3 regions of the Sanguibacter sp. Z1732 genome follow, and region 1 is predicted to be linked to each of the others. Evidence: predicted binding sites of a transcription regulator. Region 1 holds the regulator's gene; each other region holds the start of a gene.

Region 1 (4,747 bases):
TTCATGGCGGTGGCTGCCAGCCACGCGGCTCTGCTACTGGCTCAGGGCGCGGGCCGGCTGGTGCGTGGGGTGGCCGATCGTGGCGTGGTGGCCGTGCTCGACCCCCGGCTGCGAACGGCGCGCTACGGCAGTTTCCTGGCCAAGTCGCTCCCGCCGCTGTGGCCCACCACCGACGGTGACCTGGTCCGGGCCGCGCTGCGCAGGCTGTCCGGTGGCGGGGACGCACCGGCATGACGTCCGGTTTCCGCGTCCGGCCCTACCTGCACGCACCGAGCAGCACCGGCATGACGATCATCTGGTTCTCCCACACCGATGAACCCGGAGAAGTCGTTGTGACCGGCCCGGGCGCGCCCGGGCCGGTCACGTCCCGACCCGAGGCCCTCGACGTGCTGAGCCCTACCGAGGCCGAGCGCACCGAGCACATCGAGGGTCTGGCGCCCGGCTCCTGGCTGTACCCGGACGGGAACGTCCGCCACGTCGTCGTCCTGACCGGCTTGCGGCCACACACGCGGTACACCTACGCGGTCGCCCAGGATGGCGAGCAGTACCGTGCCGCCTTCCGCACCGCTCCCACCGACGGGTCCTGGCAGCAGATCCACCTGGTGGCGCTGTCGGACTCCGAGACCGCTCCGGCCGGGCGGGTGACGCATCGCTCCTGGCCGGCCGGCCCCGGCGGGGAGTCCCGTCCCGACCCGCACGGCTTGTGGCGGGAGGCCTTCGGCGTGGCGGAGCACACCGCCGGCCGGCCCGTGCTGCGCTACCCGCTCACCAAGGCGGAGGGCTACCGGGCGGTGGTGAGCATGATCGCCCAGGAGGAGGCGGACCTCATCCTGCATCCCGGTGACCTGGTCGGCGGCGGGGGATACCAGCCCGCCTGGGATGAGTTCTTCACGATCAACGCCCCCTCGGGCCTGCTCTCGCGGGCACCGCTCCTGCCTGCGCTGGGAAACTGGGAGAACTTCGGCGCCCGCAACGGCCGGTACGGCACGCCGTCGGACCGTTCCCCGGTGGTGCGGGCCCGGGCCAAGTACCACGCCCACTTCCCGGGCCCGGACGGGTCGCGGGGCCGGGGCTACTACCGCCTCGACCACGGACCACTCACGATCCTGACGCTGGACTCCTCGAACGGGGAGCCCGACGACCATCGGTCCCGTTACGTCCGGCCCCTCACCGGGCGGGCCTACCGGGGCCCGGGCACCGATACCCAGGACCACTTCACCGCAACGGAGTACACCGCCGCCGGTGGCACGGACCTGAACGACATCGCCCCCGGCAGGCCGCAGTGGCGCTGGGCCGAAGAGAATCTGGCCGACGCCCGGGCGCAGGGCCGGATCATCCTGGTCCAGTTCCACCACGTGCCCTACTCCAGCGGTGCGCACGGCCTACCGATGGATCACGAGTTCTCTACCGGTCAGGGCGGAACCCCGATGCGCAGGTTCCATCGGGATGTTCAGTGAATTCGGCGTGGCCGCGGTGCTCTGCGGGCACAGTGAACTGTTCGAGCGCTCGGTGGTGCCCGACGGCGACGAAGGCTCACCCGGGGTGCTCTACTACGACGTCGGTGTGGCCGGGGACAGCCTGGGTGGCGAACTGCGAGGGGGTGATGGGGAGCTCCTGCGGTACAACCCGCACCGGGCCTGGACGGCCGACCAGGACGCTCCGGAGCGCTGGGAGGTGGCCGGCGACGGCAACCCGGTGCTGCGTGAGGGTGGCAAGCACTACGGCTACCTGGACATCAACCTCGAGCGCACCGGGACCGGAGCGCGGTTGACGCTGCAACCGATCCACGCCTTCCCGGTCCTGGACTCGCAGTACCGGGTGCTCCGGATCGAGCGACGCACCTACGACGACGAGGTGTGCCTGCGGATCGGACCGGACGGGCGGGTCACACCGAGCGCAGGACGCTGACCACCCGGCCCAGGATCTGGGCGTCGGATCCCTCGATCGGGGAGTAGGCGGAGTTGGCCGGCATCAGCCAGACCTCGCCCTCGGTGCGCTTGAGCGTCTTGACCGTGGCCTCACCGTCGATCATCGCCGCGACGATCTCACCGTTCTCGGCCACCGGCTGCTGACGCACCACGACGAAGTCGCCGTCGCAGATCGCGGCGTCGATCATCGAGTCGCCGGTGACCTTGAGCAGGAACAGGTCGCCGTCGCCGACCAATTGGCGCGGCAGCGGGAAGACGTCCTCCACCGACTGCTCGGCCAGCACCGGGCCGCCCGCCGCGATCCGCCCGACCACCGGGACGTAACTGGGCGAGGCGTCCACCTGCTCATCGGAGTCGGTGCTGAAGAACTGTTTCGGGCCGCGGGCCGAAGCCGGTGCCGGGCTCTCTTGCGCCGGCGCCGTGCCGTGGGGATCCAGGATCTCGATCGCGCGGGTGGAGATCGGGTCCCGGCGCAGGTACCCCTTTTCCTCCAGGACCTGGAGCTGGTACTTCACCGATGACGGGCTGGCCAGGCCCACGGCGGTGCCGATCTCGCGCATCGTCGGCGGGTACCCCTTGGTCTCGATGTTGGTGCGGATCGAGTCCATGATCCGCTGTTGCCGGGCGGTCAGACCGGGGGAGTGGCCGGTCTGGTCCGGGTGCTGCCGGCTGGTGTCCTTGGGTCCCTCGGCCATCGTGTCCTCCTGCGGTTCGGTGCGGTTGCGAGCGGCTCTGCCATGGTCCCGTCACCGCGATGTCAGGGGTCGGTGGTGGGGTGTTCCCCATGACGTTCCTAAGCCTAGGCGTTACGGCGCCGAACAGGAAACATCTGTTCGACTGGCGTGTCGACGCTATCGAACGGCTGTGTTACTGTCCATACATGTGTTCGCAGAACATCAGTTCGAGGGTCGGTCGGTTGCCGGTCCCGGACGTGGCCCGAGGAGTAATCCGATGAGTGCACTGGCGATCCACCCCAGCCCCTCGACCCGGCGGGCCGCCCTGCGGCGGTCGCGGACGCGCCCCTGCTGGCACGCCGGCCCTGCACGTAACTCGACCTGTCACCTCCCGGTTCCCGCAGTCTTCTCGGCGCCCGGAGCGGCTCCGGCCCCGGAGGCCCCGAAGGCTACGCCGCAGAGCGACGTGCCGCGGGCCCTCGTACCCCAGCAGACCGAGGGCTCGGGCGGCCGGACCCGTCCCGTGACGCCCCTGGTGACGGCACCGGTTCGCCCGACGGCTCCGGTTCGCCCGGCGGTACCGGTTCGTCCGGCGGCGCCGGTGCGCCCGGCCAGGGCGCGCGAACACGCCCCCCTGCGGCTGACCACCCGCGGACGGCGGGTGCTGGTCGCGCTTGGCTTCGCGCTGGCGATCGCCGTGGGCGGCGGGCTCGGCACCCTGCTGGCGCCAGAGGCGCAGACGCCGGCAGAGGTCTCCACCGTGGTGGTCCAGCCGGGCGAGAGCCTGTGGGTGATCGCGAGTGAGATCGCCGATCCGGGGCAGGACGTGCGCCAGGTGGTGGAGACCATCCGCGGCATGAACGGGCTGGAGCGCTCCACCGTGCACGCCGGCCAGGAGTTGAGCGTCCCGCAGGGCTGAGGAACCCGCTGGAGGGCGACGTCCCACACCGGTAGCCAGATGTGGCATTGTGTGTGCACCGAGCACGCCGTCACCAAGCCGGGAAGGGACGCGCCGATGCATTGTCCGTACTGCCGTAACCCCGACTCGCGGGTGGTGGACTCCCGCACCGCCGACGACGGCGGCAGTATCCGCCGCCGCCGGCACTGTCCCGAGTGTTCGCGCCGCTTCACCACGGTGGAGAGCACCAGCCTCACGGTGATCAAGCGATCGGGGGCGATGGAGCCGTTCAGCCGGGAGAAGGTCGTGGCCGGTGTGAGCAAGGCGTGTCAGGGTCGCCCGGTCTCCGCCGATGACCTGGCGCTGCTGGCCCAGCAGGTGGAGGAGTCCATCCGCGCCACCGGCGTGGCCGAGATCGACTCCCACGAGGTCGGATTGGCGACCTTGGGGCCGCTGCGGGCGCTGGACGAGGTGGCGTACCTGCGCTTTGCCAGCGTCTACCAGAACTTCACCTCCCTCGAGGACTTCGAGGCCGCGATCACCGCGCTGAAGTTGGACCGCAATCCTGCCTCGGAGCAGTACGCCTGAGGGTGCATGGCCGGGGTTTATCCGCTGGCGTGTTCGCGCCGGACCCGGCAAGGTTGCGGATGAGCCACCCCGGTCCCGGTCCGTGGTGAGTTCAGGGAGGACTGTTGATGTCATCGAAGAAGAACGGATCCGAAGGCCCCGATCGGCTGATGGCCGATGCCAAGGCGAAGATGCGCGAGGCGCTCGATCGCAAGAACGCGGGTGACCACCCCACCGCAGATGGAGTCCGGAACACCGGTTCGGTGAACGGGCCGGAGGTGGTCGGCGAGCCCAAGCGGACATTCCGGCCGCGTAAGACCGGCTGAGTTCCTCGCTCGGCGCCCGGTCCGAAGCGTGCCTAGACCGACCCGTTGAGCTCGCGGACACTGTGGTGCCCCTCGATCTCACGAAGGTGGTCCCTTGCCTGCCGCGGCAGGGTGCCGCTGATGTCGGTCACCGAGTAACCCACGTCACCGGTGGTGGCGAGCATCTGGGAATCGATGTTCGCACCACCGGAGGACAACGCCTGGTTCACCGCGGCCAGCACGCCGGGCACGTTCCGGTGCAAGTGGGCGATGCGCTGGCGACCCGGCCCGGGCGTGTCCAACGTGAGCCTGGGCAGGTTCACGCTCAGGGCCGTGGAGCCCGAGCGCATGTAGTCGCGGAGTTTTCCGGCCACG
Region 2 (4,747 bases), 1.7 Mb from region 1:
CGCACCGGCGCCCTGGTGTTCGGTGGCGGACACGTGGTGCTCCCGCTGTTGCAGACCCAGGTGGTGACCACCGGAATGGTGGATGCCGAGGCGTTCCTGGCCGGTTACGGTGCCGCGCAAGCGGTGCCCGGCCCCCTGTTCACGTTCGCCGGCTACCTGGGCGCGGCCAGCTCGGTGCCGCCATCGGGCATCCTCGGTGCGGCGATCGCGCTGGTGGCGATTTTCCTGCCCTCGGCGCTGCTGGTGCTCGCGCTGCTGCCGTACTGGGACCGGTTGCGCCGTCGGATCCGCGTGCGCCGGGCGCTGGCCGGGGTGAACGCCGGCGTGGTCGGGCTGCTGGCGGCGGCCCTGGTGAACCCGGTGATCACCCAGGGCGTCACGACCCTGTGGGGGCTGGTGCTCGCGCTGGCCGCGTTCGCCGCGTTGGCATGGTGGAAGGCCCCCTCCTGGGCGGTGGTGCTGCTGGCAGCTCTAGCGGGGTTCGCGCTTCTGTGAGTCGCGGACAACCCGCCCGGCGGGCCCGGGCTCAGAATGGCGGCGGGTCGGTGCTGGTCGGGAACTCGCCCGGGTCGCTGGTGGCGGGAGGCTCCGCGCGCAGGTCGACTGAGCCGGGCGGATGGGGTAACTCGGGCGAGCCGGCCGCGTCTGGCCGATCGGGCAGGCCAGGCGGTTGCAGCCGGGCGAGGATGGCGGTGATGTCCTCGGCGCGTTCGGCGCAATCACAGACGCCGGGCCGGGCATGGGCAGGGGTTCGGCACATCGCTCGTGCCCATTCGACTTCGCTGACTATCCCGGGTGACAGGGGGGCGGACTCGGTGAACATCTCTGGCTGGTCGGCGTGCTCGACACGTATCGCCTGGAGCTGCCGATGCAGGACCGGTAGGTCATGAGCGGGGTCGACGACCTGCGCGGCGCGGGTGTAGGTGTAGCCGAGCGGGGAGGTCCAGTGGGTGTCACCGGTGGCCGGCTCACGAGTGACGCTCCAGGCTCCGGCGGTCTTCAGCCCGTGGTGGCGTGCGCACAGCAGGTGCAGGTTGCCCTGATGCGTCTGTGCCCACGCCGGCAGGTCGGAGGTGAACGGAACGATGTGGTCGATCTGGCAGCGCCGCCCTGGCTGGCGACAGGTCGGGAACCTGCAGGTGACATCGCGGTCGAGGATGAACTCCCGTAGCGCCACCCCGGGCTGGTAGGAGTCACACGCGAGGACCCCCATCGCGGCTAACGCTGCCGCCGGATCGTCGGGTAGGCATGGCTGCGGTGGGACGTGCTCCGGTACACCCTGCTGTGATGGGACGCCCTCCGGTAGGCCTTGCTCAGGCGCGGTTCGCCGCAGCGCAGCCCGCTCCCCTGTGGTGTGCTGTGGTGGCACCGGCGGCGGTTGCGCGGTGCCATCGAGCAGATCCGTGTGCACCACCCTGCTGGTGATATCGGCGGTGCCAACGAGATGACGGATGATGTCGGCGGCCAACGGCCCGTGCCCGGCCAGATACCCCGGAGCATCATCGTCTCCGTCGAGGGTGGATTGGGCCACGGTGAAGACCATCTGCGGGCGCTTACGGTGCTGGGTGGGAAGGTCCTGCCCGTCTGGAGTGGTCCCGCTACTGAGAATCTGGCGGATGATCCCCATGAACGCATCCACCCGACGCGCGGCGATCGGACGCTCATCCTCCGGCCCGTCCTTCACCGCCAGCGCGTCGAGCACACTCATCGCCGCCGCCGCGTCCACTGCCGGTAGGTAGAACGTCAGGTACGCCATCCCATCCTCGGTCGGCTCGGCGCGCACATACCGGTCCTTGACCGCTTCTTCGTGGCGCGCCTGGGCGTTCTCGGCATCTACCGCCAATGCCGCCGCCTGCAACCGGTGCCGCAGCTGGCCCACGGTCAATTCCGGCGCATCAGGCAGGATCGTTCGGTGTATCGCCCGCCCCTGTCCCGTCGGCAACGTCTTGACCGCATCGATGAACACCCGGGCTTTGGAGAGATCGATCTCGCCACCGAGTAAGGCGAAGTGCACCTCTGAGTACTGATCCAACGCCGCGGCACGATCCAACCGTCCCTCGGCCGCCCGGGTCGACAGCGCCATCCGTGCGGCGATCTCCTCACCCCAGCCCGACCGCGAAGGGACCCGCAACAGGGCCTGCAGGATCTCGGACTCGATCCCGTCGATATTGGACCGCACCTGCCCGCACGCGGCGGCCAGCTCGATCAGCACCCCAGGATCATCCGGGGCGGCATCGAGATAGGTCTTCAGGCGCTTGAACCGCTCCCACCCGGCCACCGGCGCGCCGAGGTACCGGGCGGCGGCCTCTCGTGCCGCGGGCCCCCGCCCAGGGAAGGAATCCCCCGTACTCGGCGCCGATGTGGTGGACATGAAGACCACGCTAGACCCCACCACTGACATTCATAGAACGTGCGTGCGATCTGGGTGCCCTGCAATCCGCCAGATCTCCGCACCACATCCACTCCGCGATCAGCACCCGTTCCCTGCCCCCGGAGCAGCCCGACATGCTTGAATCGATTGATGAGCAAGGTCGGCAGTGACGTGCACATCGGGCTGCTCGGGCCGCTCCAGGTCTGGATCGACGGGGAACAGCGGCCGATCACCGGGCCGATCCGGCGGGCGCTGCTGGCGGTCCTCGCCCAGCATCCGGGTGAGGTGCTGAGCGTGGACCTGCTGTGTGAACTCGCCTGGGACGGCGCTCCGCCGGCGACAGCGGAGAGCGCGTTGCGGGTGCACGTGTCCCATCTGCGCAGGATGCTCGGCCGACCCGATCTGCTCGAGCGGATCGGCACCGGGTACCGGCTCGCGATCTCCCGGGAGCAGGTCGATATCGCCGAATTCGACCGGCACACCAGATCCGGTCGGGAGGCCCTCCGCTCCGGCGACCTGGAACGGGCCGGACACGATCTACTGGCGGCGAGGAGCCTCTGGCGGGGTCTGCCGCTGGCCGATGTCCGCTCCGGCGCCACCGCCGAGATCGAGCGGATACTGACCCAGCGCAGTGAACTCAACGTGGACCTGGCCGAACTGCAGATGCGCACGCAGGGCGCGAACACCGACACCGGCGACCTGTCCGCACTCACCGTGGAGCGCCCGTTCGATGAACGCGTCTGGAGTCTGCTGATCACCGCCCAGTACTGGAACGGGCGGCAGGGTGATGCCCTGCAGACCTACCACCGCGCCGTGGCGGCACTGGATGAGGAACTGGGCGTGCAGCCGACTGCGGCGCTGCGCCGGCTCCAGGAGCAGATCCTGCGGCACGACCCGGCCTTGGATCCACCGGCCGCGGCAAACGTCGACCTGCCGGTGTTCGCGACCTCCTTCGTCGGGCGATCCGCAGAGATCGAGGCAATCACCGCCCTGATCGGCCGGCACCGGCTCGCTACCCTCACCGGCCTGGGCGGGGTGGGCAAGACCCGGCTGAGCGTGGCCGCGGCGGAGGCGTCGGCGGCTCACTTCAACCACGGCGTCATCTTCGCCTCGTTCGAGGCCCTGGAGGATCCCGCGCTGGTTCCCTCCGTCGTCGCTGCTGCTCTGGGTATCTCCGCTGCCGACGTCGAGGGGGTCGCGGCTGCGCTCGACACCCGGGAGCAATTGCTCGTGCTCGACAACTGCGAGCACGTGGCCGAGGCGGTGGCGGACCTCGTATCGGGTCTGCTCGCCGCCTGCCCCCGCGTCCGGGTTCTCGCCACCAGCAGGATCCCGTTGAACGTCGTCGGTGAGTCGGTGTGGGTCACGCCCATGCTGGAGGTCTCCGTCGACGGGACGGGCGCACCGGAGGCGGTGCGGCTGTTCCTGGAGCGGGCCCGCCAAGCAGGCCCCGGCACCGTGCTGCCGGACGACGACGATCCTCGCCTGCGGGAGGTGGCCACCCTGCTCGGCGGCCTTCCGCTGGCCATCGAACTGGCCGCCGCGCAGTGCGGCGTGCTCACCGTCTCGGACGTGATCGACCAGTTGCACCGGAACCTGGGTTCGGCTGCTTCGGAACGGGACCGGCCCACCCGGCACCGGTCCATGGAGGTGGCGCTGACCGGGACGTTGGAGCACCTGCGGCCTGCGGCCCGGGAGCTGCTGAGCCGCATGCGCATCTTCCGCAGCCCGGTGGGGGTCGAGGCGATCGAGGCGGTCTGCTCCGACTCGACGGTGCCGGGCGGGGACCTTCCCGCGCTCCTCGCCGAACTCACGCACGCGGCCGTGGTGGTCGCCGACCTCAGCGGAGAACGCGGTCGGTACTCGTTACTGCCCCCGGTACGCCGTTCTGCGCCACAGGTGCTCTCCCGCCTGGGTCACGCCCCACCGGAACTGCAGACCCGCCATCTGGAGTACCTGCACCACCAGGTCCGGGAGGCCGTGACGCACGTGGGCGGCCCCGGCGAGGCACCGGCACTGGCCGGCCTGGGTGAACTCGATGCGGACCTTCGCGCGGGGTTGGCCCACGCGGTGGAAACCGATCCGCAGCGGGGCCTCTCGATGGCGGCGGCGCTGTCGCCGTTCTGGATGCGGCGGCGCATGCATACCGAGGGACGCCGATGGTTGCGCCAGCTCCTCGAGGCGGGCGACGATGCCGACCCGGCTGTACGAGGGGCCGCCCTGCACGCCGCCGGTGGCCTGGCCTGGGACGACGGCGACCGGCCCGCTGCGGAGGACCTGCTGCACCAGGCGTGGCAGATCCGCAAGGGCCTGCGGGACAAGGCCGGGCAGGCGCTGACCCTGAACAACATGGCCGGGCTGGCCTCGGACCGGGGC
Region 3 (4,747 bases), 1.9 Mb from region 1:
CTGGACGCCATCTACGTCACCGGTCCCGGTCACGGCGGGCCTGCCCTGGTCTCCGCCTCCTACCTGGAGGGCACCTGGACCGAGGCCTACTCCGACGTCACCCAGGACACCGAGGGCATGCGCCGGTTGTTCAAGCAGTTCTCCTTCCCCGGCGGGGTGCCCAGTCACGTCGCTGCCGATGTTCCCGGGTCGATCAACGAGGGCGGCGAGTTGGGCTATTCGCTCTCCCATGCCTACGGCGCCGCATTCGACAATCCCGATCTGCTGGTGGTCACCGTCGTCGGCGACGGTGAGGCCGAGACCCGGACCACTGGCCACCAGTTGGCACGGCAACAAGTTCCTCAACCCGCGCACCGACGGGGTGGTGCTGCCGATCCTGCATCTCAACGGTTTCAAGATCGCCAACCCGACCGTGCTGGACCGCATCGGGGAGACCGAGTTGTTGGAACTGATGCGCGGATACGGACACAACCCGCACCTGTTCACCGCCGGGTTCGATGACGAACCGGTCGCCGACACGCACCGCCGCTACGCCGAACTACTCGACGGCGTGCTGGATGAGATCGCCGACATCAAGGCCCGCGCCGCCGAGGGCGATGAGGCCCGCCCCGCGTGGCCGATGATCATCCTGCGCACGCCCAAGGGATGGACCGGACCGGTCACGGTCGACGGCAACGTGGTCGAGGGATCCTGGCGTTCCCACCAGGTGCCCCTGGCGAAGGCCCGCGACGACGACGAGCACCTGCGCCTGCTCGAAGAATGGTTGCGTTCGTACCACCCGGGCGACCTGTTCGACGACGACGGTGCTCCGTCGTCGGACATCACCGGCCTCTGCCCGCAGGGGCGACAACGGATGAGCGGCAACCCCCATGCCAACGGCGGGCTCCTGCTGCGCGACCTGCGCCTGCCCGATCACCGCGATTTCGCCGTCGACGTTCCCGCCCCCGGCGCGCGCATCGACGAGCCCACCAAGGTGCTGGGACGGTGGCTGACCGAGGTGATCCGGGCCAACCCGGACAACTTCCGCATCTTCGGCCCGGACGAGACGGCCTCGAACCGGCTATCGGGGGTCTACGACGTCACCGCGAAGCAGTGGAACGCCGAGTACCGCGACATCGATGAGGACGATGATCTGGCACCCAGCGGCCGGGTGGTGGAGATGCTGTCGGAGCACATGTGCCAGGGATGGCTGGAGGGCTACCTGCTGAGCGGCCGGCACGGGATGCTGAACTCCTACGAGGCGTTCATCCACATCGTCGACTCGATGTTCAACCAACACGCCAAGTGGCTCAAGGTCACCCAGGAGATCCCCTGGCGGGCACCGATACCGTCGCTGAACTACCTGCTGTCCTCGCACGTGTGGCGCCAGGACCACAACGGCTTCTCCCACCAGGACCCCGGCTTCATCGACCATGTGATGAACAAGAAGGCGGAGGTGGTACGGGTGTACCTGCCACCGGACGCGAACACGTTGCTGAGCGTCTACGACCAGATCCTGGGCACCCGGGACTTCGTCAACGTGGTGGTGGCCGGCAAGCAACCCGGTCCGCAGTGGCTGGACATGGAGGCCGCGATCGCCCACTGCGCCCGCGGCGTGGGGGTGTGGGACTGGGCCGGCTCCGAGGTGGAAGGGCAGGACCCGGACGTGGTGCTGGCCTGCGCCGGGGACATTCCCACCATCGAGACCCTGGCTGCGGCCGGCCTGCTGCGCGAGTACCTGCCGGACCTGAAGGTGCGGGTGGTGAACGTGGTGGACCTGATGCGCCTGCAGGATGACCGGGAGCACTCGCACGGGATGTCCGATCGCGACTTCGACACGGTGTTCACCAAGGACAAGCCGATCCTCTTCGCCTACCACGGCTACCCGTGGCTGATCCATCGACTGACCTACCGGCGCACGAACCACCCGAACCTGCACGTGCGCGGATACAAGGAGGAGGGCACCACCACCACACCGTTCGACATGGTGATGCTGAACGACTTGGACCGCTACCACCTGGTGATGGACGTGATCGACCGGGTGCCGCAGTTGGGCAGCCGGTACGCCGGATTGCGCCAGGAGATGGGCGATGCCCGCCTGAAGGCCCGGCAGTACACCCGCGACCACGGTGTGGACATCCCCGAGGTAGCCGACTGGGTGTGGCCGGACGCGGCCGACTCGGGCACCGTCTCCGGCTCGAACGCCCAAGCGGCTGCGACCGATACCGGCGCGGACCACGGCTGAGCCGTCGCCGCACGATGGCACACTCGAGGAATGACTTCGTGGATCTGGCGCCCGGTAGGCGCAGTCCTGCTCGCGCTCGTGGTGCTCACCGGCTGCGTGCGGCTGGACGGCGGGGTGACCATCAGCACCGATGACACCCTCTCCGGTGACGTTGTGGTCGCCGTCAGCCAGGCCTGGGCCGAGGCCAATGGTCAGGATCCCTACGCGCTGCAGCGCATCCTGGACGAGGAGATCGCCGCGGCCCCGGATGCCGGCATCGCCGCGGAGCCGTTCGAGGACGGCGAGTACATCGGGGCCACGTTAACGCTGACGGACGTGCCGATCGAGCGGATCGAGGAGTCCACCTCCGGCGCACTGATCGTCGCCGCCGAGGAGGACGGACACATCGTGGCCGGCCGGTTCGGTGACCTCGACCTCACCGCACCGGACGGCGCCGAGGAGGACGATCAGGTCGCCACGCCGTGGATGATCGACTTGTCGGTGACCTTCCCGGAGGCTGTCACCGACCACGACGGCACCCTGGTGGGCCGCACCGTCTCCTGGGACCTGGAGCCCGGTGATGACACCCTCTTCGCCACCACGCAGGCAGCGGCTTCTCCCTACCGGTTCCGGTTCCGGTGCTGCTGTTCGGGCTGCTGCTGGTGGGGACCGGCCTCTGGCTCGTCATCAGCCGACGACGGCGGCAGGCAGCGGGCGAGCAGCACTGACTTGCCGTAGGTGACCGACCCGGGCGGGCAGCCGACCCGTGCAGCGAACGGTACTCGGTGTGCTGTGAGGATGGAGGAAGGCCCGGCCTCTCGGGGGACCGGGGCCTTGTGGCCCGAGTGGCTACCTCAACCCTCCTCGACTGGGTGCACGCGTCCTGTCCGGCGTCGGTGGCCGAGCCCGATGACGAGAGCCCTGAGGCGGGGGTCGGCGACCTCCCGGTCTCTCACCCGAGCGGTCAACTGCACAGTTATCCCCAGGCCGGGCGTACCCGCGTAGCTATCCACAGCGCCAAAACGATTCGAACGTTTGTCGGAGGTGGGTTGTAGGTTCGACTCATGTCCATCACCCAGGTCCCACCGATGATCCAGGCACCGGCCGCGTTGGCTCAGGTCGCCTCGGTCGTTGGCGAGATTGCTGCCGGTGGGTGGTGGCGGGTGGGTGAGTCAGACCTGGGCGAGGCGCTGGCGCAGGCGGGTCGGATTCGTCACGAGGTGGCCCGGCTGGAGGCACACGCCGCGGCCGAAGCGATCTCTCGCGGGTTGCCCGCAGGCCAGGGAATGACGGCGGTGGACTACCTGGTCAAGGTGGCCAGCCAGTACGCCCCGGCGCCACCGCGGGGGCAAGCGATCCACACCGCGCGCATCGCCGAAACGATCAACAACCCCTCCCCCGGTGTGGAGAACACCCTGACCGGGTTCGATGCCGGGCTGATCAGCACCTCCAAGGCCTCAGCGATCATTCAGTTCCACCACGAGGTGGAACCGATCTCCGAGGCCGAGGCGCTTGCCACCACGATGAAGACGATCAACGAAGGCGCGACCGACCAGGTCGAACATTCGGACCCGAAGAACGACAAGAACGACGAAAACCACGCCGGGGGCGACGACGGGGATGCCGCCGAAGGCGGGGCACCGGTGCGCCGATGCGGGTGGACCGACCGGCAGCTGGCGCTCCTGCTGCGCCGGGCACGGCGAACCATCAAACCACCCAAGGACTTGGAAGCCGAAGAGAACGGGCAACGAACTCGCCGAGCCCTCTACACCCTGCCCGCAGCCGGCGGGATGACCGAGTACCGGGTCCTCCTCGACCCCGAAGGGGCGGCCATCATCGACGCCACCTTGTCAGCGCTGTCCAAACCGCAGCCGGCCGAGGACGGCACCCCCGATCCGCGCAGCGCACCACGCCGCCGGGCCGACGCCCTGGTCACCATCATCCAACGGGGCGTAGCCGCCCCCGAGGGAACCCCCCAGACCACCAAGGCCCAAGTATTCATCACCATCCCCCTCAGTGACCTACAGTCCAAGACCAACGGCGCCGGAATCACGATGACCGGGCAGGTGCTCTCCCCGGAAACCGTGCGGCGCATGGCCTGCGATGCCTCGATCATCCCCGCAGTGCTGGGCACCGAGGGCGAAATCCTCGACCAGGGCCGTGATGAGCGCCTGTTCACCCGCGCCCAACAACGAGCCCTCTGGCATCGCGACAAGGGATGCTCATTCCCAGGCTGCACCATCCCTGCTCAGTGGTGCCAAGCCCACCACGTCCAGTTCTGGGCCCACGGCGGACACACCAACCTGGACAACGCAGCCCTGCTATGCCAACGCCACCACACCCACGTCCACAGCAATGACCTAACCGCCACCGTCACACCCACCGGAGTCACCTGGCACACCTGAACACCCCGCCCCACACCCGGCCACCACCGCCGGGCCCATGGCATGCGCAGAGACCGGAACGCGGGCCGGGTGGAACAGGGCAGGAGCAGAACAGCAGCAGAGCAACAGCAGAGCAGGAGCAGGAGCAGGAGCGATGCTC

What was found. The regulator LexA, encoded in region 1, represses DNA repair genes until DNA is damaged. The targets are predictions, from matches to a motif close to TCGAACANNTGTTCGA.
Region 2: a site for LexA is predicted at 2,405-2,420, ahead of ACRRRO_RS11875 (DUF222 domain-containing protein). Genes of this name have one in related genera too.
Region 3: a site for LexA is predicted at 3,231-3,246, ahead of ACRRRO_RS08695 (DUF222 domain-containing protein). Genes of this name have one in related genera too.

The regions. Positions count from the first base shown of each region.
Region 1 covers NZ_CP194857.1:3,936,655-3,941,401, reverse strand. Annotated here, with positions in the region: gene ACRRRO_RS20495 (ATP-dependent DNA helicase) at 1-234, shown strand, start outside; gene ACRRRO_RS20490 (metallophosphoesterase family protein) at 231-1,457, shown strand; gene ACRRRO_RS20485 (hypothetical protein) at 1,447-1,908, shown strand; gene lexA (transcriptional repressor LexA) at 1,886-2,623, opposite strand; gene ACRRRO_RS20475 (LysM peptidoglycan-binding domain-containing protein) at 3,264-3,521, shown strand; gene nrdR (transcriptional regulator NrdR) at 3,618-4,088, shown strand; gene ACRRRO_RS20465 (DUF5302 domain-containing protein) at 4,196-4,393, shown strand; gene serA (phosphoglycerate dehydrogenase) at 4,426-4,747, opposite strand, start outside.
Region 2 covers NZ_CP194857.1:2,250,328-2,255,074, reverse strand. Annotated here, with positions in the region: gene chrA (chromate efflux transporter) at 1-495, shown strand, start outside; gene ACRRRO_RS11875 (DUF222 domain-containing protein) at 527-2,371, opposite strand; gene ACRRRO_RS11870 (BTAD domain-containing putative transcriptional regulator) at 2,522-4,747, shown strand, end outside.
Region 3 covers NZ_CP194857.1:1,630,919-1,635,665, reverse strand. Annotated here, with positions in the region: partial or broken gene ACRRRO_RS08705 (phosphoketolase family protein) at 1-2,224, shown strand, start outside; gene ACRRRO_RS08700 (LppM family (lipo)protein) at 2,255-2,941, shown strand; gene ACRRRO_RS08695 (DUF222 domain-containing protein) at 3,268-4,608, shown strand.